DNA from 4 places in the Pseudomonas sp. P110(2024) genome. Region 3 is predicted to be linked to each of the others. Evidence: riboswitches for the same ligand, from Rfam matches in the RefSeq annotation. Region 3 holds a riboswitch; each other region holds the start of a gene.
The links. A riboswitch is a leader RNA that binds a small molecule or an ion and turns the genes downstream of it on or off. The one in region 3 is predicted to bind cobalamin.
Positions count from the first base shown of each region.

Region 1: it holds a riboswitch for cobalamin, as region 3 does, so the genes downstream of both, cobO (cob(I)yrinic acid a,c-diamide adenosyltransferase) here and AC25ND_RS22770 (CbtB domain-containing protein) in region 3, are expected to answer to the same signal.
Region 2: it holds a riboswitch for cobalamin, as region 3 does, so the genes downstream of both, AC25ND_RS08695 (TonB-dependent receptor plug domain-containing protein) here and AC25ND_RS22770 (CbtB domain-containing protein) in region 3, are expected to answer to the same signal.
Region 4: it holds a riboswitch for cobalamin, as region 3 does, so the genes downstream of both, AC25ND_RS07675 (ABC transporter substrate-binding protein) here and AC25ND_RS22770 (CbtB domain-containing protein) in region 3, are expected to answer to the same signal.

Region 1 is NZ_JBLIYT010000015.1:117,120-122,374, reverse strand. It holds gene AC25ND_RS22395 (AI-2E family transporter) at 1-204, shown strand, start outside; gene hda (DnaA regulatory inactivator Hda) at 413-1,117, shown strand; gene AC25ND_RS22385 (C40 family peptidase) at 1,243-1,878, shown strand; gene AC25ND_RS22380 (C40 family peptidase) at 2,025-2,558, shown strand; gene AC25ND_RS22375 (hypothetical protein) at 2,612-3,190, opposite strand; cobalamin riboswitch at 3,341-3,559, shown strand; gene cobO (cob(I)yrinic acid a,c-diamide adenosyltransferase) at 3,673-4,284, shown strand; gene AC25ND_RS22365 (cobyrinic acid a,c-diamide synthase CobB) at 4,281-5,255, shown strand, end outside.
Region 2 is NZ_JBLIYT010000004.1:284,420-289,674, forward strand. It holds gene AC25ND_RS08685 (TonB-dependent receptor) at 1-837, opposite strand, end outside; gene AC25ND_RS08690 (DUF2946 family protein) at 912-1,301, opposite strand; cobalamin riboswitch at 1,438-1,630, shown strand; gene AC25ND_RS08695 (TonB-dependent receptor plug domain-containing protein) at 1,721-3,676, shown strand; gene AC25ND_RS08700 (hypothetical protein) at 3,688-4,416, shown strand; gene AC25ND_RS08705 (ABC transporter substrate-binding protein) at 4,409-5,255, shown strand, end outside.
Region 3 is NZ_JBLIYT010000016.1:37,429-42,683, reverse strand. It holds gene AC25ND_RS22790 (DUF1272 domain-containing protein) at 111-353, opposite strand; gene cobM (precorrin-4 C(11)-methyltransferase) at 418-1,170, opposite strand; gene AC25ND_RS22780 (cobalamin biosynthesis protein) at 1,200-1,601, opposite strand; gene AC25ND_RS22775 (CbtA family protein) at 1,601-2,296, opposite strand; gene AC25ND_RS22770 (CbtB domain-containing protein) at 2,307-2,492, opposite strand; cobalamin riboswitch at 2,595-2,816, opposite strand; cobalamin riboswitch at 2,878-3,077, shown strand; gene cobW (cobalamin biosynthesis protein CobW) at 3,178-4,245, shown strand; gene cobN (cobaltochelatase subunit CobN) at 4,249-5,255, shown strand, end outside.
Region 4 is NZ_JBLIYT010000004.1:79,278-84,532, forward strand. It holds gene AC25ND_RS07665 (ABC transporter ATP-binding protein) at 1-679, opposite strand, end outside; gene AC25ND_RS07670 (FecCD family ABC transporter permease) at 676-1,692, opposite strand; gene AC25ND_RS07675 (ABC transporter substrate-binding protein) at 1,689-2,702, opposite strand; cobalamin riboswitch at 2,817-3,014, opposite strand; gene AC25ND_RS07680 (acetyltransferase domain-containing protein) at 3,042-4,202, opposite strand; gene AC25ND_RS07685 (LysR family transcriptional regulator) at 4,301-5,221, opposite strand.

The DNA of each region.
Region 1 (5,255 bases), on a different contig from region 3:
ACACCGCTGCTGGTGGGCGACCGCATCGGCCTGCACCCGGTGGCGGTGATCTTCGCGATCCTGGCCGGCGGCGAGCTGTTCGGCTTTACCGGCGTGTTGCTGGCGTTGCCGGTGGCGGCGGTGATCATGGTGCTGCTGCGGCATGTGCATGACCTGTACAAGGAATCGGACATGTATGCCGGGGAGATCGACCCCGACCTATGATCAATCGCGGGGCAAGCCCGCTCCCACGCTACCCTGGCAGAGGCTCTAACGTTGGGGCGGGCTTGCCCCGCGATGCTTGTGAAACAGTGCAACTACTTGATTTTACTTGCGCTATTTCCCTCGCCGATTGTGCCGTCCGCGCTGCGGGTATAGACTTTGCACACTGTTCATCAAAGGCCCCCTGTGGTCCCCGCGACCGCCCGCGAGCATGAAACCGATCCAGTTGCCCCTGGGTGTGCGTCTGCGCGACGACGCCACCTTCATCAACTACTACCCCGGCGCCAATGCCGCGGCACTGGGCTATGTCGAGCGGCTGTGCGAAGCCGACGCCGGCTGGACCGAAAGCCTCATCTACCTGTGGGGCAAGCAGGGCGTGGGCCGCACCCACCTGTTGCAGGCCGCCACCCAGCGTTTCCAGCAGTTGGGCCAACCCGCTGTCTACCTGCCCCTGGCGCAACTGCTTGATCGCGGCGTCGAACTGCTCGACTACCTCGAACAGTACGAGCTGGTGTGCATCGACGACCTGCATGTGATTGCCGGCAAGGCGGACTGGGAAGAGGCGATGTTTCACCTGTTCAACCGCCTGCGCGACAGCGGCCGGCGCCTGCTGCTGGCGGCGTCCAGTTCGCCACGGGAACTGCCGATCAAACTGGCCGACCTCAAGTCGCGGCTGACCCTGGCGCTGATCTTCCAGATGCGTGGGATGTCCGATGAGGACAAGCTGCGCGCCCTGCAACTGCGTGCCTCGCGCCGTGGCCTGCACCTGACCGACGAGGTCGGCCACTTCATCCTCACCCGCGGTACGCGCAGCATGAGCGCGTTGTTCGACCTCCTCGAACGCCTCGACCAGGCCTCCCTGCAGGCCCAGCGCAAGCTGACCATCCCGTTCCTCAAGGAAACCCTCGGCTGGTAGCCCTGAGAACACGGTGCCAGAGCATCAAAACGGAAAAGTCACATCTTTTTCGATAAAATTTGCAAATGGGTCCGATAGAAGGCATAGTTTCCCCCTTCTAAAGGACTACAGACACGGTCGTGCCCATGCTGAAGCGCTTCGCACCCCTCGTGCCACTTGCACTTGTCACCCTTCTTTACGGCTGTGCCTCCACCGGCCCGGTCGCACCCTCGCAGGACCACCGCGTGGCCGCCGAGCAATCGGTCAAGGCCAAGGCTTCCGCCTCTTCCGTATTCACCGAGGAAGAGCTGGCCAGCGAAGACGACCTTGACGCCTTCTCCAGCAACGGCAAGCCATACCAGCTGCCTGTGCTGGCCGACAGCATTCTCGAACGCGGCATGGCCCTGATCGGCACCCGCTACCGCTTTGGCGGCACCTCCGAGAAGTCCGGCTTCGACTGCAGCGGTTTCATCGGCTACCTGTTCCGCGAAGAGGCGGGCATGAACCTGCCGCGCTCGACCCGCGAGATGATCAACGTCGACGCGCCCAAGGTCGCCCGTAACAAGCTCAAGCCCGGCGACCTGCTGTTCTTCAGCACCAACGGCCGTGGCCGCGTGAGCCATGCCGGCATCTACCTGGGTGACAACCAGTTCATCCACTCCAGCAGCCGCCGCAGCGGTGGTGTGCGTATCGACAGCCTGGGCGATCGCTATTGGAGCAAGACCTTCATCGAGGCCAAACGCGCGCTCGCCATGGCGCCGACCACGATCTCGCGCAATTGATTTGATATCAAAATGCTGTAACCTCGCACGGCGGCGTAGCTGAAAAGCTCGCCGCCGTGCGCATTTACAGAAAGCGTCTAATCTAAATTCTCAACTCTTTTTACCTTCGGCCGTGGCCGTCGGATTTTCGACAGGACGTTCGCATCATGGCGATGTTGGCGCGCTTCGCATTCTTTTCCCTGGTGGCCCTGCTTGCGGCCTGCTCCAGCCGTGCACCTGCGCCGGCGCCCACGCCCAAACAGCCGATGGTGTTCAATCAGGCGCCTTCGTCGCCTGCGGCCGACGATGTATTGTTTCGCGCCATCGGCCTGGTGGGCACACCGTATCGCTGGGGTGGCAATACACCGGATGCCGGGTTCGATTGCAGCGGCCTGATCGGCTATGTCTACCGTGATGCGGCGGGTATCAGTCTGCCACGCTCGACTCGCGAGATGATCGTCATGCGCGCGCCAAATGTGGATATCAATTCGCTGCAGTCGGGTGATCTGGTGTTCTTTGCCACCAGCGGCGGGTCGCAGGTCAGCCATGCCGGCATCTACGTCGGTGAAGGGCGCTTCGTGCATGCACCGTCGACGGGCGGCACCGTGCGCCTGGACTACCTGTCCAACAGCTACTGGGCCAAGGCCTACCTCCAGGCCAAACGGGTGCTGCCGCCGGGGCATCTGGCGCAGAATCCCTGATACCTACCGGCGCGGGCAGGGTATGAACTTGGTCCAGTATTGCCTGGCTGGCATCAAGCCTGTTTGAGCAGAAGCGCCACTCCGGGATAGTACTGCCCCAGTTCGTTGTGCAGCTTGCGGTAGGCATACGGGAAGTACCAGGCAAGCGCACAGGCCGTGTGCTTCTGCAGATCGTCCACCAGGTCCTGCAGTTCCTCGGGGCTGGCATGCTGGCCGGCCTTCCACGGTGTGACGAACAGTGCCCCGGCCTTGAGTTGGCTGCCATACGCGATCGGCTTGGCCAGGGCGGCGGTTTCCTGCAGGGCCGCTGTCAGGTCGAGGCGAGCGATGCGCGGCCAGCGCTGGCCAGCGTGCAGGTACAGCGACTCCTCGGCGCTGCTGATCGACAGGTCGCAGCGCCCGTCGCGCTCGCCCTCGTCGCGCTGTTTCTTGCTCATGTGCCGTTCCAGCGCCACCAACTCACCCTGCCAGGCGGCAGCGGCGAGCAGGCCGACGTTGCTGGCTGTGCCGTGCCAGTAGGGCGCCTCGTTGTCGCCCTGCAACTGGTTGAAGCGGTCGATGCAGTCGACCCAGCGCTCGAGGGCCGGGCGCAGGAACTCCAGGCGCGGGTTGTTGATCATCAGGCCTTGCATGCTGCGCTCTCCTTGTCATTGTGATCCGGGTCGGCCGGGTGATAGCTATGTGATATCACTGCTCTGAGTGTGGCACAAGCTGGTGAATCGGCCATTGATCCAGGCCAGATCGGCCCTCGCTCGATTGACGCTCCCGGTGCAACCCTCTAACCTTCGCGGCGTGCTTCAGGTGCCCCGCGAGCTACGGTTCGGCAGGGTGAAACTGGGAAGCCGGTGGGCGCCAGTAGGCGCGAGTCCGGCGCTGCCCCCGCAACGGTAGATGAGTCGACGGCTACGCAAGGCCACTGGATGTCCATGTCCGGGAAGGCGCGTAGCCAGGGCCTGCGCCCGCTCATGAGCCCGGAGACCGGCCTGTCACTGCCAAACGGCATCACGGAGGGTGATGCGCGGTGCGATGTGGCCCTTGCCATGCCTCCTGCGCGCTCCTCGTCTGCCTGCCTTTTACCTGTCGCCGCCGCTGCGACAGCCTGCGGAGACCCCTGATGAGCGAATCCATCGAACGCGACGAACGTCACCTGGCGCGCATGCAGCGCAAGAAGGCGATCATCGACGAGCGCATCGCCAATTCCCCCAATGAATGCGGCCTGCTGCTGGTGCTGACCGGCAACGGCAAGGGCAAGAGCAGCTCGGCCTTCGGCATGCTTGCCCGCGCCCTTGGCCATGGCATGCAGTGCGGCGTGGTGCAGTTCATCAAAGGCCGCAACAGCACCGGCGAGGAGCTGTTTTTCCGCCGATTTCCCGAGCAGGTGCGTTATCACGTGATGGGCGAGGGCTTTACCTGGGAAACCCAGGACCGCCAGCGCGACATCGCCGCTGCCGAGGCCGCCTGGGCGGTGTCGCGGCAGTTGCTGCAGGACCCCTCTATCCAGTTCGTCGTGCTCGATGAGCTGAACATCGCCCTCAAGCACGGCTACCTGGACCTCGACCAGGTGCTATCGGATATCCAGGCGCGTCCGCCGATGCAGCATGTGATCGTCACGGGGCGCGCTGCCAAGCCGGAGATGATCGAACTGGCCGACACCGTCACCGAGATGGGCATGCTCAAGCACGCCTTCCAGGCCGGTATCCGCGCGCAGAAGGGCGTCGAACTGTGAGTGAGTCGCGCCAGTGTCCCGCCGTGCTGATCGCGGCCCCGGCCTCGGGCCAGGGCAAGACCACGGTCACTGCCGCCCTGGCCCGCCTGCACCGCAACCTCGGGCGCACGGTGCGGGTGTTCAAGTGCGGGCCTGACTTTCTCGACCCGATGATCCTCGAGCGCGCCAGCGGTGCGCCGGTCTACCAGCTCGACCTGTGGATGATCGGCGCCGAGGAGAGTCGCCGCCTGTTGTGGGAAGCGGCGGGCGAGGCCGACCTGATCCTGATCGAGGGCGTGATGGGCCTGTTCGACGGCACGCCGTCGAGCGCCGACCTGGCGCGCCACTTCGGCGTGCCGGTGTTGGCGGTGATCGACGGCACGGCCATGGCCCAGACCTTTGGTGCCTTGGCTCTAGGCCTGGCGCGCTACCAGCCCGACCTGCCGTTCGCCGGGGTGCTGGCCAACCGGGTCGGCAGCCTGCGTCATGCGCAACTGCTCGAAGGCAGCCTGACCGAAGGCCTGCGCTGGTACGGCGGGTTGTCCCGCGAGCGCGGCATCGAACTGCCCAGCCGTCACCTTGGCCTGGTCCAGGCCAGCGAGTTGAACGACCTGGATGCACGCCTGGATGCCGCCGCCGAAGCCCTGGGCGCCAGTTGCGATGCCGCGCTGCCGCCACCGGTCCGTTTTGCCGAGCCTGAGCCTGTGAATGTGACTGCGTCGCTGGCCGGAGCGCGCATCGGTGTGGCCCGCGATGAGGCCTTCGCCTTCACCTATGGCGCCAATCTTGACTTGCTGCGTGGCCTCGGTGCGCACCTGGAATTCTTCTCGCCGGTGCATGACCGCGAGCTACCCGTGGTGGACAGTCTCTACCTGCCCGGCGGCTACCCCGAACTGCATCACCAGGCGCTGGCCGCCAACGCGCCGATGCTGGAAGCGATCCGCGCCCATCATGCCGCCGGCAAGCCGTTGCTGGCCGAGTGCGGCGGCATG
Region 2 (5,255 bases), on a different contig from region 3:
GCGATTGTGTTTGTCGATGTGCAGGGTGCCGACCGCCGGCTGCAACACCGGCGTGCCCCAGTACGGGCTGTCTTCCTTCTCTTCCAGGTACTCGATGGCCAGGGTGTGCGAGAGCTGCTCGTTGATGTCGCTGAGCAGCGAGAAGGCCAGGTTGCCGGCACCGTTCTCCTGGCGGTCGATGTAGCCATTGGTACTGGTGCGGCTGTAGTCGAGCCGCGCGTAGTGGCGCGGGCCGTCGCCGCTGTTGAGCGCCTTGTTGAAGCCGACCGAGGTTTCCAGGGTGTCGTAGCGGCCGTAGCTGACGCGGCCTTCGAAGCTGTCCTCATCGCGGTTGGCCAGTTTGGTGATCATGTTCAGGCTGCCGCCGACCGCGCCACTGCCGTTGAGGAACGACGAGGGGCCGCCGAGCAGTTCGACGCGGTCGTAGATCCACGCGCCAACCGGGCGCGCCGTGGCGCCGTACTGCAGGTTGATGCCGTTGAACAACTGGCTGATCTGGGCGCCGTTGAAACCACGGTAAGACACGTAGCCGCCCCAGCCGGGCGGTGCCGAGGCGTTGACCCCGGGCAGGGCGTTGGCGGCGTCCTGGAAGTTGCGCGCGCCGATGCGTTCCATGGTCTTGCGGTCGGCAACGCTGACCGAGGCGGGATTTTCGCGGGCGCTGAGGTTCAGCCGCGAGCCGCTTTCGATGGGGCGGTCAAGATCGAGCGTGGTGGCTTCTTTGGGTTGGTCGGCGGTGGCCGTGACGTTGCTGGCGGGCAGGGTCAGGGTGTCATCCTGCGCCCAGGCGCAGGTTGCGCTGCCTACGAGCAGCGCCAAAGTGGTCATGCGGAACATGCAAGGCTTCCTGGCTGAAATCGGTGGGCGCACGCCCGCTGCCGATCAGGCAGTAGTACTTGGGCGTGGCGATGTCAGAACGCGAGAAGCGAAGCGGGGGAGGCGCGCGGATTGACCAGGGGCCAGCGCTGCTTGGGCAGGGGCGGCGCGGGTTGTCTGGGTAAGGGTTTGCTCGACTCCCCGGCGAGCAAGGCCAGCAGGCCGAAGAACACCGCCAGCAGGGTGGCGCTGAACAGGCTGGCGATCACGCAGTCGCCGCCGGCAGGCAGCACCGGGTCGGTGATGTCCTGGTCGCCCTTGAACACGCCGCTGCTGTCGGCCGCGCACCAGGCGGCGTCATCCAGGCCGGCCAGGCGCAAGCCTGCCATCTGTCCATGGCCCATGGCGCACAGCAACGAGCCGAACAAGATGCTGAAATACAGCACCCAGGCGACTTGCGATCGTGTGTGGCGGGCCAGCTTCATCGGCAAAGCTCGAAGGGAATGGGTTAGGCGTGCGGATTCTACAACTTTTGACACATCTGCCTAGAGTGTTCCGGCGATAAAAAGCATTCGAAACGATACGCCTGCCTGGCTTGACGCCTCTGGGCCCCAGGTGTTCAGATGCCGACCGATTTCAGGTGTCCCATGCCGCCGCGCATGGGGTTAAACGGGAAACCGGTACGAGTCCGGTGCTGCCCCCGCAACGGTATGCAAGTGATGCCTTCGACAGACCACTGTGGCCAATGCGCCATGGGAAGGTGAAGGCGTCTAGTCTTGCGAGCCCGGAGACCGGCCTGGAATGTGGTAGGCAAACTCCTGCGGTGGGCGGGCATGGGCCGGTATTGGCGTGTGCGCGATCCGTGCTCCTGCGTGCTTCTGCGAAAGTCACTTTCGAGAAGAGCATGATTGCTGTGATTCACTCCCGACGTTTATCCCCCAAGGCCCGGACCCTGCTTCTGGGATGCCTGGCCAGTCCCCTGGCACTGGCCGAAAACACGCCCCTGGTCCTCGACCAGCAGATCGTCGTCGCGCCTTCGGTGGAGTCGACCAACGTCGCCGCCATGGCCCAGTACGGCAGCAAGGTCGAGATCGTCAGCCGTGAGCAGATCGAGCGCGCCGGCCCCGGCGCCGACATCACCCGGGTGATGCAGATGTTCATCCCCGGCTTCTACGTCGCGCCGAAGAACGGCCCGTTCGACTACGGCACCTATTCGCTGCTCGGCGGGCGTAACGACGACACCCTGATCCTGCTCGACGGCGTGCGCTTGAACAACCGCCTGTACGGCGGCCTGTACCTGGACACCCTGCCGGCCAACGCGGTGGAGCGCATCGAGGTGCTCAAGGGCGGCCAGAGCCTGTTATTCGGTACCCAGGCGGTGGCCGGGGTGATCAATATCGTCACCCGCAGCCCGCAGAGCCGCGAGGCTTCGGGTGAGGTCAACCTGGGCCTGGACAGCTTCGCCGGCAGCAGCAAGGACGCCCGCGTCGAGCGGATCTTCAGTAACGGCTTCGGCGACCTGGGCCTGCTGGCCTATGTCAGCCACAACGTCTCTGATGGCTACCAGCCGTTTCGCAACCGCGACTACAGCGGCAACGTCAGCGACAAGAAACGCGGTTACGAGGTGACCACCTTCGGCGGCAAGGCGGTCCAGGCCTTCGGCGACGATGCGCGGCTGGAACTGTTCTACCAGTACACCGACGCCAACCTTGATTTCGCCCGGCCAGTGAACAACTACAAGACCACCAACGACCGCGTGCAGCAGATCGCCACGGCGACCTTCGAGCAGCGCCTCAACGAGCGCCTGAGCTACTTCATCAAGGGCCACGTCAACGATTGGGACACCCGCTACACCCGCATCAACAACCGTGACGATGGCAGCCGTAACGTGGTCAACCACGACGACTACTGGGGTTTCACCGACTGGGGCGTGCAGGCCGAGGGCAAGGCCGAACTCGACGGCGGCCATGTGCTGGTGTTCGGTTCCGACAACCAGTGGTTCAAGGGCCAGGACGATGTGCTGGTGATCGACGACAACAAGGCCCAGGCCAATGCGCTGTATGCCCAGCTGCGGCCCAGGATCGAGGCCTTGCCGGACTGGCACCCGAGCCTTGGCGTGCGCCACGAGGCCATGAGCGGCGGCGACAGCGCCACCGTCGGCATGCTTACCTCGCTGTACGACCTGAACGACAACTGGCAACTGCGTGGCCAGTACGGCAGCGCCTACAAGCTGCCCAACGCCGAGCAGCTGTTCGTCAACGAGCCCGGCGACGAGATCGGCAACCGCGACCTCAAGCCCGAGAAGAGCCGCAACGCCGAGCTTGGCCTGGACTACCACGGCCTGCTTCTGGCGCGCGAATTCAGCGCCAGTGTCACCGTGTTCCGGCGCAAGATCACCGACCTGATCACCCTGGACGGCAGCCAGTGGGTGAACGGCCAGGGCCAGGTGCAGATGCGGGGTTTCGAGGCCGATGCACGTATCCAGCTCGACGACCAATGGAGCCTGCAGGCCGACATGACCCGTAACCTCACCGAGTCGCGCACCGGGGCGACGATCAACGACGTGCCGAGTTTTTTCGCCCGCTCGCGGCTCGGCTACGAATCGGCGGACCGCATGTGGGGTGCCGGAGGGGCCATTCGCTACATTCGCGATGTGGTCAGCTCCAAGGGCGTCGAGTACGGCCATTACTCGGTGGTCGACGTCGATGCCTACCGCTACCTGGACGGTGCCCGCCAGCACCGGTTGAGCCTGCTGGTGGAGAACCTGTTCGACCGCGACTATGTCACCAGCCGGGCGAGCAACGTCGACAATCTCGGACGGCCGTTCACCAGCGAACTGCGGTACACCTACACCTTCTGAGGGGCGTGAGCATGGACTACCAGCGCGTGTTGTTCGTCGGCCCTGGCCTGGGCGTTGGCTCTGCGGCCGAAGCCTTTGGCGCCGAGGTCCGCGACCTGCGTGGCCGCGAGGCGGGCCGGGATATCGTAGATACCCTGGAGGGCTTCGATGGGCTGTGGGTGGTTATCCGCGAGGCCCTTGACCAGGGTGTTGAGCGCTTGCTGGTAGTGGACCTGGAACCCACCTCGGACAGCGCCTACCTTGACTGGCTGCGCGATGAGCTGGGGCGTCTGGCGCAAGGTCGGGCCGGTGTCTGGGTCACGGCCCAGGCCTTGGGCCGTCGCGGCCTGGACGCGCGGGCGGCCTGTGCCAGCATCGGTGAGCACACCCGCCACCTGCCGTGCGACCAGGTCAACGCGGTGGCCAGCGATCCGGACTGGTCGCGTGTGCCCGAGCATGCTCGCCAAGTGTTCCTGTGCACCGGCCCGCGCTGTGTGCGGCGCGGTGCCTTGCCGTTGTGGAAACGCCTGCGCCGGCGGCTGCTGGACCATGACTTGATCGAGACGCCGGGCGGCGTGCTGCTGACTCGCACTGGTTGCCAGTTCCCCTGCAACCTGGGGCCAGTACTGACGGTGCACCCGGACGGCTGCTGGTATCGGGTACGTGATGATCGGGAGGTGGAGGAATTGGTGGAAATGCATCTACAGGGCGCAAGGATCGCCGAAAGACTGCTGATCAAAGGAGGGGCTGGCGATGCGTAGCGCCTGGCTGCTGTCGTTGGCCTTGTGCTGTGGCACACCGGTCCTGGCCGACAGCTATCGCAACTGTGGGCAGGACTGGCAACGGCCCGCTGCGGCGCCTGCGCGTATCGTCGCCCTCAACCAGCACGCGGCCGACCTGCTGCTCGCCCTCGGCGCCGGGCCATCGATGGTCGGCGTGGCCTACCTGGACGACAACGGCGCCGCCTACACGCAGGGCCGCTACCAGGGCGTGCCGGTGATCGCCCGGGAGTACCCGGCCAGCGAGGTGCTGTATGCGCAAAGGCCTGACCTGGTGGTCGGCGGATTCGCCTCGGCCTTTGGCGACGGGGTCAGCTCGCGAACTCGGCTGGCCGGCAACGGGATCTCCAGCTATTTGCTTGAATCGGCCTGTGCCGGCCATTCGCTGGATTACTACGCCCATGTCCGGCGTGACCTGACCCTCCTCGGCGAGCTGCTGGGCCGGCAGGCAAGGGCCCAGGCGCTGATCGAAGCGATGGACGCGGACCTGGCGCGGGCCAGGGCGATTGTTGCGAACGGCAGGCCGTTGTCGGTGTTCTACCTCGACAGTGAGGTCCGGGGGCTGGACAGCGAAGGCGGGCGGGGTTTCGTCACGCCGTTGCTGGCCGCCGCCGGAGCGCGCAACGTGCTCGGTGGGCTTGACCAGTATCGCGTGACAGTCAGCCGCGAGTCGCTGCTGAGCAGCGACCCCGATGTGATCCTGCTGGCCGACGCCCTGTGGTCGCCGGCCAGTCGCAAGCGTCAGTTGCTGACCCGCGACCCGGTGCTCTCGAGCCTGCGGGCGGTGCGCGAGAACCGCTTGATCGATATCCCATTCACTG
Region 3 (5,255 bases):
ACTTGCTGGGCAGCGCGCACCTTACGGATATTCAGGAGCCTTGGTAATAGGCGAGTATAGGTGTGTTGAAAAACCTGCACAAACCTGTAGAAAAGTCCTACAAACGAGGTTCAGGCGCAGGGCGCGTGCGGCTTGTGCACACGCTGTGTCGAGGCGGGATTGTTGTCCAGCACCTTGCCGGCGCGGGAGGGGCGGGCAACCAGCTGGCCGCCGCAGTTCGGGCAGCGGTGGTGGAAGTGCCGGTCGTTGCAGGCTCGGCAGAAGGTGCACTCGAACGAGCAGATCAGCGCATCTGGGCTTTCGGCCGGCAGGTCGGCGTCGCAGCATTCGCAGTTGGGGCGCAATTCGAGCATGGTCTTGGTTTCCTTCCAGTTGGAAAACCCAGTGTGCTACGCCGCGCCCCGGTCGGCAATCGCTTCACGTGCCTGGACGGTAAAGGTGGGCGTGACCAGCGCGGTACAGGGCCGAGTCGGCGAATGGCGCGTCTCCCAGCACATGACCGACCAGGATCAGCGCGGTACGCCGAAAATCCTTGGCGGCAACGCGCTCGCAGATATCGGCCAGCGTGCCCTTGACCCAGTCCTGGTCCGGCCAGGTGGCGCGATGGACCACCGCTATCGGGCAGTCGACGCCATAGTGTGGCAGCAGCTCCTGGACGATGCGGGCCAGGTGGCGCACCCCCAGATGGATGGCCAGGGTACTGCCGTGGCGGGCCAGGTCGGCCAGTTGCTCACCGGCCGGCATTGGCGAACGGTCGCCAAAGCGGGTGAGGATCACGGTCTGCGCCACATCGGGCAAGGTCAGCTCGCAGCCGAGCAGCGCGGCACTGGCGGCGGTGGCGGTGACGCCGGGGACGATCTGGTAGTCGATATCCAGTTCGCGCAAGTGGCGGATCTGTTCGCCGATGGCGCCATAAAGGCTGGGGTCGCCGCTGTGCACGCGCGCCACGTCCTCGCCGTTGGCGTGAGCCTGGCGCATCGCCTCGACGATCTGCTCCAGGTGCAGTTCGGCGCTGTTGATTACCGTGTGCGCCTGGTGACCTTCCAGCACGGCGGCGGGGACCAGGGAGCCGGCATAGACGATCACTGGGCACTGGCGGATCAGGCGCTGGCCCTTGACCGTGATCAGCTCGGGATCGCCGGGGCCGGCGCCGATGAAATAGACCGTCATGGGGGTTCCTTGTATAGAAGAGTGGCGGATTATCCGCCGATGGCCAGGGCCAGGGTAGCGCTGCCGAGGACCTGCCTCGGCACGTGCAGGCGGCCGTTATCGCCGGCCAGGGCCAGTGCGGCGCTTTCGGCGACGCCCCAGCAGCCTGTCTGCGCGTACGCCGTGGGCGAACGCTGGCTGAGCTGCGCTTCGAAAACCAGTAGATGCGCGGCATCGAAACAGATGTACGGCAGCCCTAGGCGCTCGGCCAGTGCCAGCAGGCCGGGCTCGCGGGCCTTGGGCTCGATGCTGGCAATGCCGCGCAGGGCCGAGAGGGGCAGGGCGTTGCGGGTGAGGGTCTGGCGCAGCAATACCGCCAGGGTCTCGACCGGGCAGCCGCGGCGACAGCCAAAGCCGGCGTACAACGCCGGCTGAGCAGGCAGATCGCGCATCAGGCCTGGCTGGAGCGACGGTACAGCCAGGCGCTGAGCAGGCCCAGGGCCAGCCAGAACGCGGCGTTGGTCAGCCAGGAAGCGATCTTGAACTGGGTCTCGAGGGCTTGCGGCGCAAGGCTTTCATGCACGGCCGGCTGTGGCGCGCCGATCAGGTGCGGGATCACCAGCAGAGCGGCACCCAGCGCCTTGAGCAGCCAGTGCCGGGCGAACACCAACAACGCCAGGCCGGCGGCGGTGGCCGCTGCGGTGCCGATCCACCAGGTCTGGCGCTGACCGAGGTCGGCGGCGGCGGTGCCGGGCAGTTCCGGTGGCAGGCCAAGGGTCGGCGCCAGGCAGAACACGGCAAAGCCGGCCAGGCCCCACAGCGCGCCGGTGGCCACGCGGTTCGGTTCACGCAGGCCGTAGAGAGCGACCAGGATCAGGGCGAAACCGACGGCGACCACCAGGTTGCCACCGGTGGTGGACAGCACGCGCTGCCAGCCGTCTTCCGGCGACCAGGCTTCGGCGCTGTGCTCATGCTCGTGGGGCGCGGTGGCGTCGCCGTGCTCATGGTGTTCGTCGACCGGGGCGGCGGACTCGTAGGTTTCCGCCTGGAGAATCAGTGGGGTGACCCAGAAGCTTTGCAGCAGGGTCAGCAGCAGGGCCGCGAGCAGGCCGCTGAAGCCCGCGGTACGGGCGATGCGCGTAATCATGCGGGTTTACTCAGTGGCAAGGGAAGGCGGCGCTGTGGCGGGTATCGTGGGCAGCGTTGTGCACTGCCTCGATGTGCGAGAAACCGGCGAAGTACACCAGGCACAGGCCCAGCAGGCTGGCGCCGACCGCGACGATCAGTCGCTGGCTGAGGCTGACGGGGGTGGCGATACTGTGTTTGGCGCTGGTGATGGGCATGACGCGTTCCTCTGCTGCTTTTGTTGTGGCAACGGACATGCGCGACGACCCCGGGCACGATTGGCCCAGGTGATACGACGACGCCCGCCCACCGCGGGGTGTACTGTGAGCACGTGTCAGGCCGGTCTCCGGGCTGGCGAGGTGGAGCAGGACTCCGTGGGGCGTCACCTTCCCATGCCTTACTGTTGGCACAGTGGTTCGGACGCTTCTCTCGCTTACCGTTGCGGGGGCAGCACCGGCCTTGTCGGCTCCTTAGCAATGGAGGCGCGACGCACCGGTTTCCCGTTTCACCCCCGTCGGGGGCACCTGAACGCAATGCGCTAGCAAATCACGGGGCCGGGCCCGCGTCAATCGCCATGGCGGTTGACCGCCAGGCAGGCACTGCGTAGCCTTGCCGCTGCGAGGTTCTCGGGCGTTGGCCCGAGCTAAGACGGGAACGCGGTACAAGCCGCGGCTGCCCCCGCAACTGTAAGCACTGAAGGGTTCGGCACAGCCACTGCGCAGGCGCGCGGGAAGGCGCCGGCCCACCGGCCAGCGAGCCGCAGCGGTGCGAGCCAGGAGACCTGCCTCGTGACGTTTTCGACTTTCAACCGGGCGGGGTGATCCGGTGGCGAACGCGCCAGGCCGGCAGGGCCGTGGCTGTCGTCCTGCATGCCCGCGCCATTGCTGCCAAGGGCATCGCGACATGAAAACACTGGCCAAGCTTCCCGTCACCATCGTTACCGGCTTCCTCGGCTCGGGCAAGACCACCTTGCTGCGCCATATGCTCGACAACGCCCAGGGCCGCCGCATCGCGGTGATCGTCAACGAATTCGGCGAGCTGGGCATCGACGGCGAGATCCTCAAGCAGTGCAGCATCGGCTGCACCGAGGAAGAGGCCAACGGCCGCGTCTATGAGCTGGCCAACGGTTGTCTGTGCTGCACCGTGCAGGAAGAGTTCTTCCCGGTGATGCGCGAGCTGGTGGCCCGTCGCGGCGACCTCGACCACATCCTTATCGAGACCAGCGGCCTGGCCTTGCCCAAACCGCTGGTACAGGCCTTCCAATGGCCGGAAATCCGCAACGCCTGCACCGTCGACGCGGTGATCACCGTGGTCGACAGCCCGGCCGTGGCCGCCGGCACCTTTGCCGCCTACCCGGAGCAGGTCGATGCCCAGCGCAAGCTCGACCCCAACCTCGACCACGAGTCGCCGCTGCACGAGCTGTTCGCCGACCAGCTGGCCAGTGCCGACCTGGTGGTGCTGAACAAGGCCGACCTGATCGACGCCGAGGGCCTGGCCAAGGTCCGTGCCGAGGTGGCCGAGGAACTGCCGCCGGCGGTCAAGGTGATCGAGGCCAGCAGCGGCCGCCTGCCGCTGGAAGTGCTGCTGGGCGTGGGCGCCGAGTCCGAGGTGCATATCGATGGTCGCCGTACCCATCACGACTCGCATCACGACGGCGATGACCATGACGACCATGACCACGACGCCTTCGACTCGATCTCCATCGATCTGCCCGAGTCCGACGAGAGCCTGCTGCTCGACGCCCTGACCCAGCTGGTCACCGAGTTCGGCATCCTGCGCGCCAAGGGCTTCGCCGCGATTCCCGGCAAGCCGATGCGTCTGCTGATCCAGGGGGTGGGCACCCGCTTCGACAAGCATTTCGACCGCGCCTGGCGTAGCGATGAACCACGGATCACCCGCCTGGTGCTGATCGGCCAGGCGCTGGACGCCGCACAGCTGGAAGCGCGCCTGCGCCAGGCCCTGGGCGCCTGATCCATGCACCTGCTGCGGACCCAACCCGGCGGCTTCGTGCCGGACGACAGCATCGCCGACCTCGGCCAGACCCCCGCCGACCTGGTGATCCTCTGCAGCGGTGATTCACACCTGGCGCTGCTCGCCGAAACCGCCGAGCAGCTGCCGGCGCACTTTCCCAGCGTGCGCCTGGCCAACCCGATGCAGGTGCAGAACCATGCCTCGGTCGACGTGTATGTCGACCAGGTGCTGCGCCATGCCAAGGTGATCCTGGTGTCGCTGCATGGCGGCGTCGGCTACTGGCGCTATGGTGTCGAGCAACTGGTCGAACTGGCGGAGCGTGGGGTCGAGCTGATCCTGGTGCCCGGCGACGACCGCCCCGATCCTGAGCTTACCGACCTGGGCACGGTCCGCGGCGAACAGGCCGAGCGCCTCTGGCACTTCCTGCGCCAGGGCGGCAAGGCCAACGCCGTTAACCTGTTCAACTGCCTGGCCAGCCAATGGCTGGGTTGTGATTACCCATGGGATGAGCCGCAGCCCTTGCCGCGCACGGCGGTCTATCACCCGGCCAAGGCCACGGCGCGCCTGGAGGACTGGTACGCCGAGTGGAATCCGGAGCATCCGGTGGCGCCGTTGCTGTTCTACCGTTCGCACCTGCAGGCGGCCAACACGGCGTTCATCGATGTGTTCTGCCAGCGCCTGCAGGCCTGCGGGCTGAATCCTTTGCCCATTGCCGTGGCCAGCCTAAAGGAACGCGCCTGCCTGGACCAGGTCGAGGCTTGGCTCGACGAGGTGCAGGCCGAGGTGGTGATCAACACCACAGGCTTCGCCCTGTCCAGCCCCGAGCAACCCAACCTGCGTCCGCTGCGCCGCGATGTGCCGGTGCTGCAGGCGATCTGCGCCCAGGACAACCAACCTGGCTGGGAGCAGAGCGAGCAGGGCCTGGGCGCCCGCGACCTGGCGATGCACATCGCCTTGCCGGAACTGGACGGGCGTATCATCACCCGGCCGGTGAGTTTCAAGGACCTGGC
Region 4 (5,255 bases), on a different contig from region 3:
GTATCCCCAAGGCAACCAACCGTCCTTGGTCAAGCACCGCCAACCGGTCACAAGTCAACGCCTGGTTGAGATCATGCAAGGCCACCAGGGTCGTCACCGACAGCGCTTGAACCTGCCGCAGCAGGCTCAGTTGATGCTGGATATCAAGATGATTGGTCGGCTCGTCCAGTAGCAGTACCTGCGGCCGCTGGGCCAGGGCCCGGGCGATGTGCACGCGCTGGCGTTCGCCGCCGGACAGCTCGCCCCACAGGCGCCGACGCAGGTGGCCGGCGTCGGCGTCGGCCAGGGCCTGCTCGACGATGGCACGGTCGTCCGCGCCGAACGGCGCCAGGGCCGACAGCCACGGTGTGCGGCCGAGTGCCACAGCGTCGTAGACGCTGATGGCGTCCAGGGTATCGGCCTGCTGTTCGACCAGCGCCAGGCTTTGCGCAACCCGGCGACGCGGCATGCGCTCCAGCGCCTCGCCCAGCAAACGCACGCTGCCGCTGCTGGGCGTGCGCAGGCCGGCGAGCAGCTTGAGCAGGGTTGACTTGCCCGATCCGTTGGGGCCGACCACACCGAGGGTCTCGCCGGGCATCACGCTCAGGTCGATGTCTTGCAGCACTTCGCGGCCGCCCAGGCGCAGGCCCAGCCCCTCGCAGACAAGCGGGGCGTTGGCGAGGGCGGTCATCACGGTCATGGACGCCCCCGGCGGCTGACCAGGATCAGCGCGAACACTGGCGCGCCGATCAAGGCGGTGACCACGCCCACCGGGATCACCTGGCCGGCGATCAGGGTCCGCGAGAGGATGTCGGCAACAATCAGGAACAACGCACCGCCCAGCGCGCTGGCCGGCAGCAGGCGGCTGTGCCCGGGGCCGAGCAGCAGGCGCAGGGCGTGGGGGATGACCAGGCCGACGAAGCCGATGGCACCGACGATCGAGACCATCACCGCAGTCACCAGTGCCGTGCAACTGATCAGCAACAATTGCGTGCGCCGCACCGGCACGCCCAGCGAGGCCGCCGAATCGGCACCGAAGGTGAAGGCGTCCAGCGCCCGGCGGTGCCACAGGCACACCGCCAGCCCGAGCACGGCCACCGGCAGCGCCAGCCAGACCGACGGCCAGCGCACGCCGCTGAGGTTGCCCAGCAGCCAGAACAGGATGCCCCGGGCCTGTTCGGCGGTGGCCGACTTGGTGATCAGAAACGCCGTCAGCGCGTTGAACAGTTGCGAGCCGGCGATGCCGGCGAGGATCACCTGCGCATTGTCGTGTCGGCTGCCGCTGGCCCGCGACAGCACCAGTACCAGGGCGAACGCGGCCAGCGCACCGATGAAGGCACCGGCCGACAGCGACAGCACCGCGCCGCCCAGGCCGAACAGCCCCACCGCCACGGCACCGGTCGAGGCGCCTGCCGACAGGCCCAGCAGGTACGGCTCGGCCAGCGGGTTGCGCAGCAGCGCCTGGAGGATCACCCCGCAGGTCGCCAGCCCCGCGCCACAGGCGGCGGCCACCAGGGTGCGCGGCAGGCGGTAGTTCCAGACGATGCCGGCGTCGATGGGGTCGAGCGCATGGCCGGCCTGCCACAGCTGGTTGGCCAGTACCTGCCAGACCACCTCGGCGCTGATCCGCGTCTCGCCGATGGCGATCCCGGCGAGCATGGCCAGGCACAGAGCGAACAGCGCGAAGGCACTGATGGGCAGCAAACGGTTCATGGTTGTGGCGCTTTACCACTGGCAAAGGCGCTGGACAGCACCTCCAGGCCACGGAACAGGCGGATGCCGGCCTGCATGGCGTCGGCGTCGAGGACGATGATCCGGCCTTGCTTGACCGCGTCCATGTTGCGGGTCACCGGGTCGCTGCGCAGGAACTCGAGCTTTTTCTGGTAGTCGTCGGCGGGGTAGCGGCGGCGGTCCATGCGCGCCACGATCAGCCAGGTGGGGTTGGCCCTGGCCAGGGTCTCCCAGCCCACCGCCGGCCATTCTTCGCTGGACTCCACCACATTGCGTACGCCGAGGGTCTGCAGCATGAAGTCGGCCACGCCCTGGCGACCAGCGACGTAAGGGTCGACCTTGAGGTCGGCGCTGGAGAACCAGAACAGCGCGCTGGTGTGGCTCAGGTCCTGGCCGGCCAGGCGTTGCCGGGCCTGGTCCAGCTGGCCCTTGAGCTCGGCATTGAGGCGTTCGCCGCGATCCTGCACGTCGAAGATCTCGGCCAACTGACTGACGCTCTTGTAGAGGGTGTCGATCCTGAACGGCTGCAGGCGGGTGCCGTCGGCGCCCACCAGGTTGTCCTTGCCTTCGCAGTCCGAGGGCAGCAGATAGGTGGGAATGCCCAGCTCCGCGAACTGTTCGCGGGTGCCGACTGCGCCCTGGGCGCCGACCATCCATTCGAACTGCGCGGTCACCAGCTGCGGGCGCTTGCCGACCACCGCCTCGAAACCCGGCTCGTTGTCGGCCAGGCGCTCGACCTTGTCGTTCTGCGCCTTGAACTCGGGCAGCACGTTGTTGAACCACAGCGAGGTGCCCGCCAGCCGCTCGCCCAGGCCCAGGGCATAGAGCAGCTCGGTGCCGGCCTGGCCGATGGTCACCGCGCGCTGTGGGGCCTGGGCGAAGGTCTGCGGCAGGCCGCAGTTGTCGATGGTCAGCGGGTAGCGGGTGGCGTCGGCGTGGGCCAGGCCCGCCAGTGACAGGCCGGCGAGCAGGGTGGCGAGGCGGTGCGGCATGGTGGGGCGATCTCCTGTCGGGTGGTGCACGGAATGGCCCACGGACAGACATCGCCAGGCGTCGCGCGGCAAGCACGCGGCCAGGGGCGGATGACCATCCCGGACACCCCGCCGGTTGGTGAACGCGTGCCGGCAGGTCTCCTGACTGGTGCGTCCTGGCCGGCGCCGGCCTTCCCGGGTCGGCAGACCCAGTGGCATCGATGGCGCAGGCTCGGCACCTACAGTTGCGGGGGCAGTTCCCTTTGGCCCGCCCTCGGCGCGCCCGGGATTCCCTTTTGATTCCGTGTGGAAACCGGCGGGCGGCATGGTAGACCATCGGGCCATCGGGTGAAAACGCTTTTACAGGTACTTGAGCCAGGCGATGTCGCGCCGCCGCGCCTTGAGCCGGGCGAAGCCGCGCACCGGCAGGTACAGGGTGATCGCCAGCAGCACCGCGACCAGCCACACCGCGCCGATGCCGTCGAAGCCGAAATGGCTGCCCTGGTTCAGGCCGAACAGCCCCACGCAGGCCACATACAGCAGCTTGAGCACATATAGGTGCAGCAGGTAGAAGAACATCGGCGCGGCGCCGAACACTGCCAGCGGGCCGATCCAGCGGGCGTCTCCCGCACGCTCGAAAGTGCGCAGCAGCAACAGGCCAGCGCCCAGGGTCAAGCCCAGGAACAGCAGCGACGGCGGGTATTTGGTGATGTTGAAGAAGCTCATCAACGTCTGCCCGACGCTGGCGTAGAGCGTCCACGGCGCCTCGCCATAGCTGTTGCTAATACGCAATACGAAAAAGCCGAGCAGCAGCATCATGCCGCCCAGCAGCAAGCGCTGCTGGCGCTCGCCGGCATCGCTGCCGCGGCCGAACCAGGGGCCGAGTCCGTAGCCCAGGGCGATCACGCCGATCCATGGCAGCACCGGGTAGGAGGTACGCAGGCGCAAGCCGTCGGGCAGCTCCAGCCAGCTGCGCTCGTGCAGGATCGCCCAGGGTACATGCAGCGCCGAGTGCGGCGCGAAGTGCAGGCCATCGAGCAGGTTGTGGCCGGCGACGATCAGCGCGCCGAGGGCCAGCAGCAGCGGGCGTGGCAGCCACACCAGCAGCGACAGGGCGATCATGCTCAGGCCGATGGCCCAGATCACCTGCAGGTAGATCACGCTCGGTGGCAACTGGAAGGTCCAGGCGAAGTTGACCAGGCTGAGCTCCAGCAGCACCAGGAACAGGCCGCGCTTGAACAGGAACGTCGCTGCATCGCCCCGGCCTTGGTGCTTTTCGCCGTAAAGCCAGGCCGACAGCCCGGTGAGCAGCACGAACACCGGCGCGCACAGGTGCGCCAGGGTGCGGCTGATGAAGAGGCTGGGGTCGGTCGCGTCGATGGTCATCGGGTCGCTGACCTGACGGTGCAGGAAGAAGGTTTCGCGCACGTGGTCCAGCAGCATGAACAGGATCACCAGGCCGCGTAGCGCGTCGATGCTGTGCAGGCGTTGGCTGGGGAGGGCGGTCGGGAGGCTGGTCATCGAGGAGGGTCGCTGGCAGAGGTATCATTCAAATGAAATGTTATTTTATTTCATTTGTTTGTGCCTGGATACAGCCATGCGCTGGCACTCCACTTGAATCAGCCCTGAATCAGTGGTCCCAGCCGCTCGGCCAGGGCCTGGACCGTCGCGCTCACCTTGGGCAGATGCCCACGGTTGCGACGCCAGGCCAGGTTGATCGGCAACCCCTCCATCGCGTACTCCGGCAGCACTTGCTGCAACGTCCCGGCGTCGAGCTGGCGCTGCACCAGCCAGGTCGGCAGTTGGGCAATGCCGTGCCCGGCGCTGATGGCCAGGGCCTGCCCCTCGGCATCGCCGATGGCCAGGCGGCCCGGCATCGGCCGCAGCTGCGCCAGGCCCGGACGGGCACCGGCGAAGTGCAGGGCCGGCGTGCTGCCGTCGGCGCAGGCGTAAAGCACGCAGCCTTGGGCCTGCAACTGCTGTAGGTCGCGGGGCGTGCCGTGCCGGGCGAGGTAGGCGGGGGCGGCGCAGAACACCAGGCGCTGGCTGCCCAGGTAGCGGTGCTCGATGCCCGGCTGCCAAGTCTGTGGTCCACCGATGCGCACGACGATGTCGATGCCGTCCTCGGCCAGGTCGACGAAGCGGTCGGAGAGGGTGATGTGCGGTTGCAATCGCGGATGCAGCGCGGCGAAGTCGAGCACGGCGGGCAGCCCGTGCAGGCGGCCGAAGGTGGCCGGCAGGTCGATGCGCAGCTTGCCGCAGGGGGTCTTGTGCTCGTCGTTGAGGGCCAGTTCGGCCTCTTCGATCTCCGCCAGCACGCGGGTGCAGGTGCGGTAGTAGTCGGCGCCGCTGTCGGTCAGGGCCAGGCGTCGGGTGGTGCGCTCGAACAGGCGCACCTGCAAGCGTTTCTCCAGGCGGGCCACGCCCTTGCTTACGGCGGAGCTGGTGAGGTTCATGCGCTCGGCGGCGGCGATGAAGCTGCCGGCGTTGGCCACGCTGACGAAGAAGTCGATGTCTTTCAGGCGTTCCGAGGCGGACATGGCATGGGTTCGCGATTACTGAATATGGTTCACT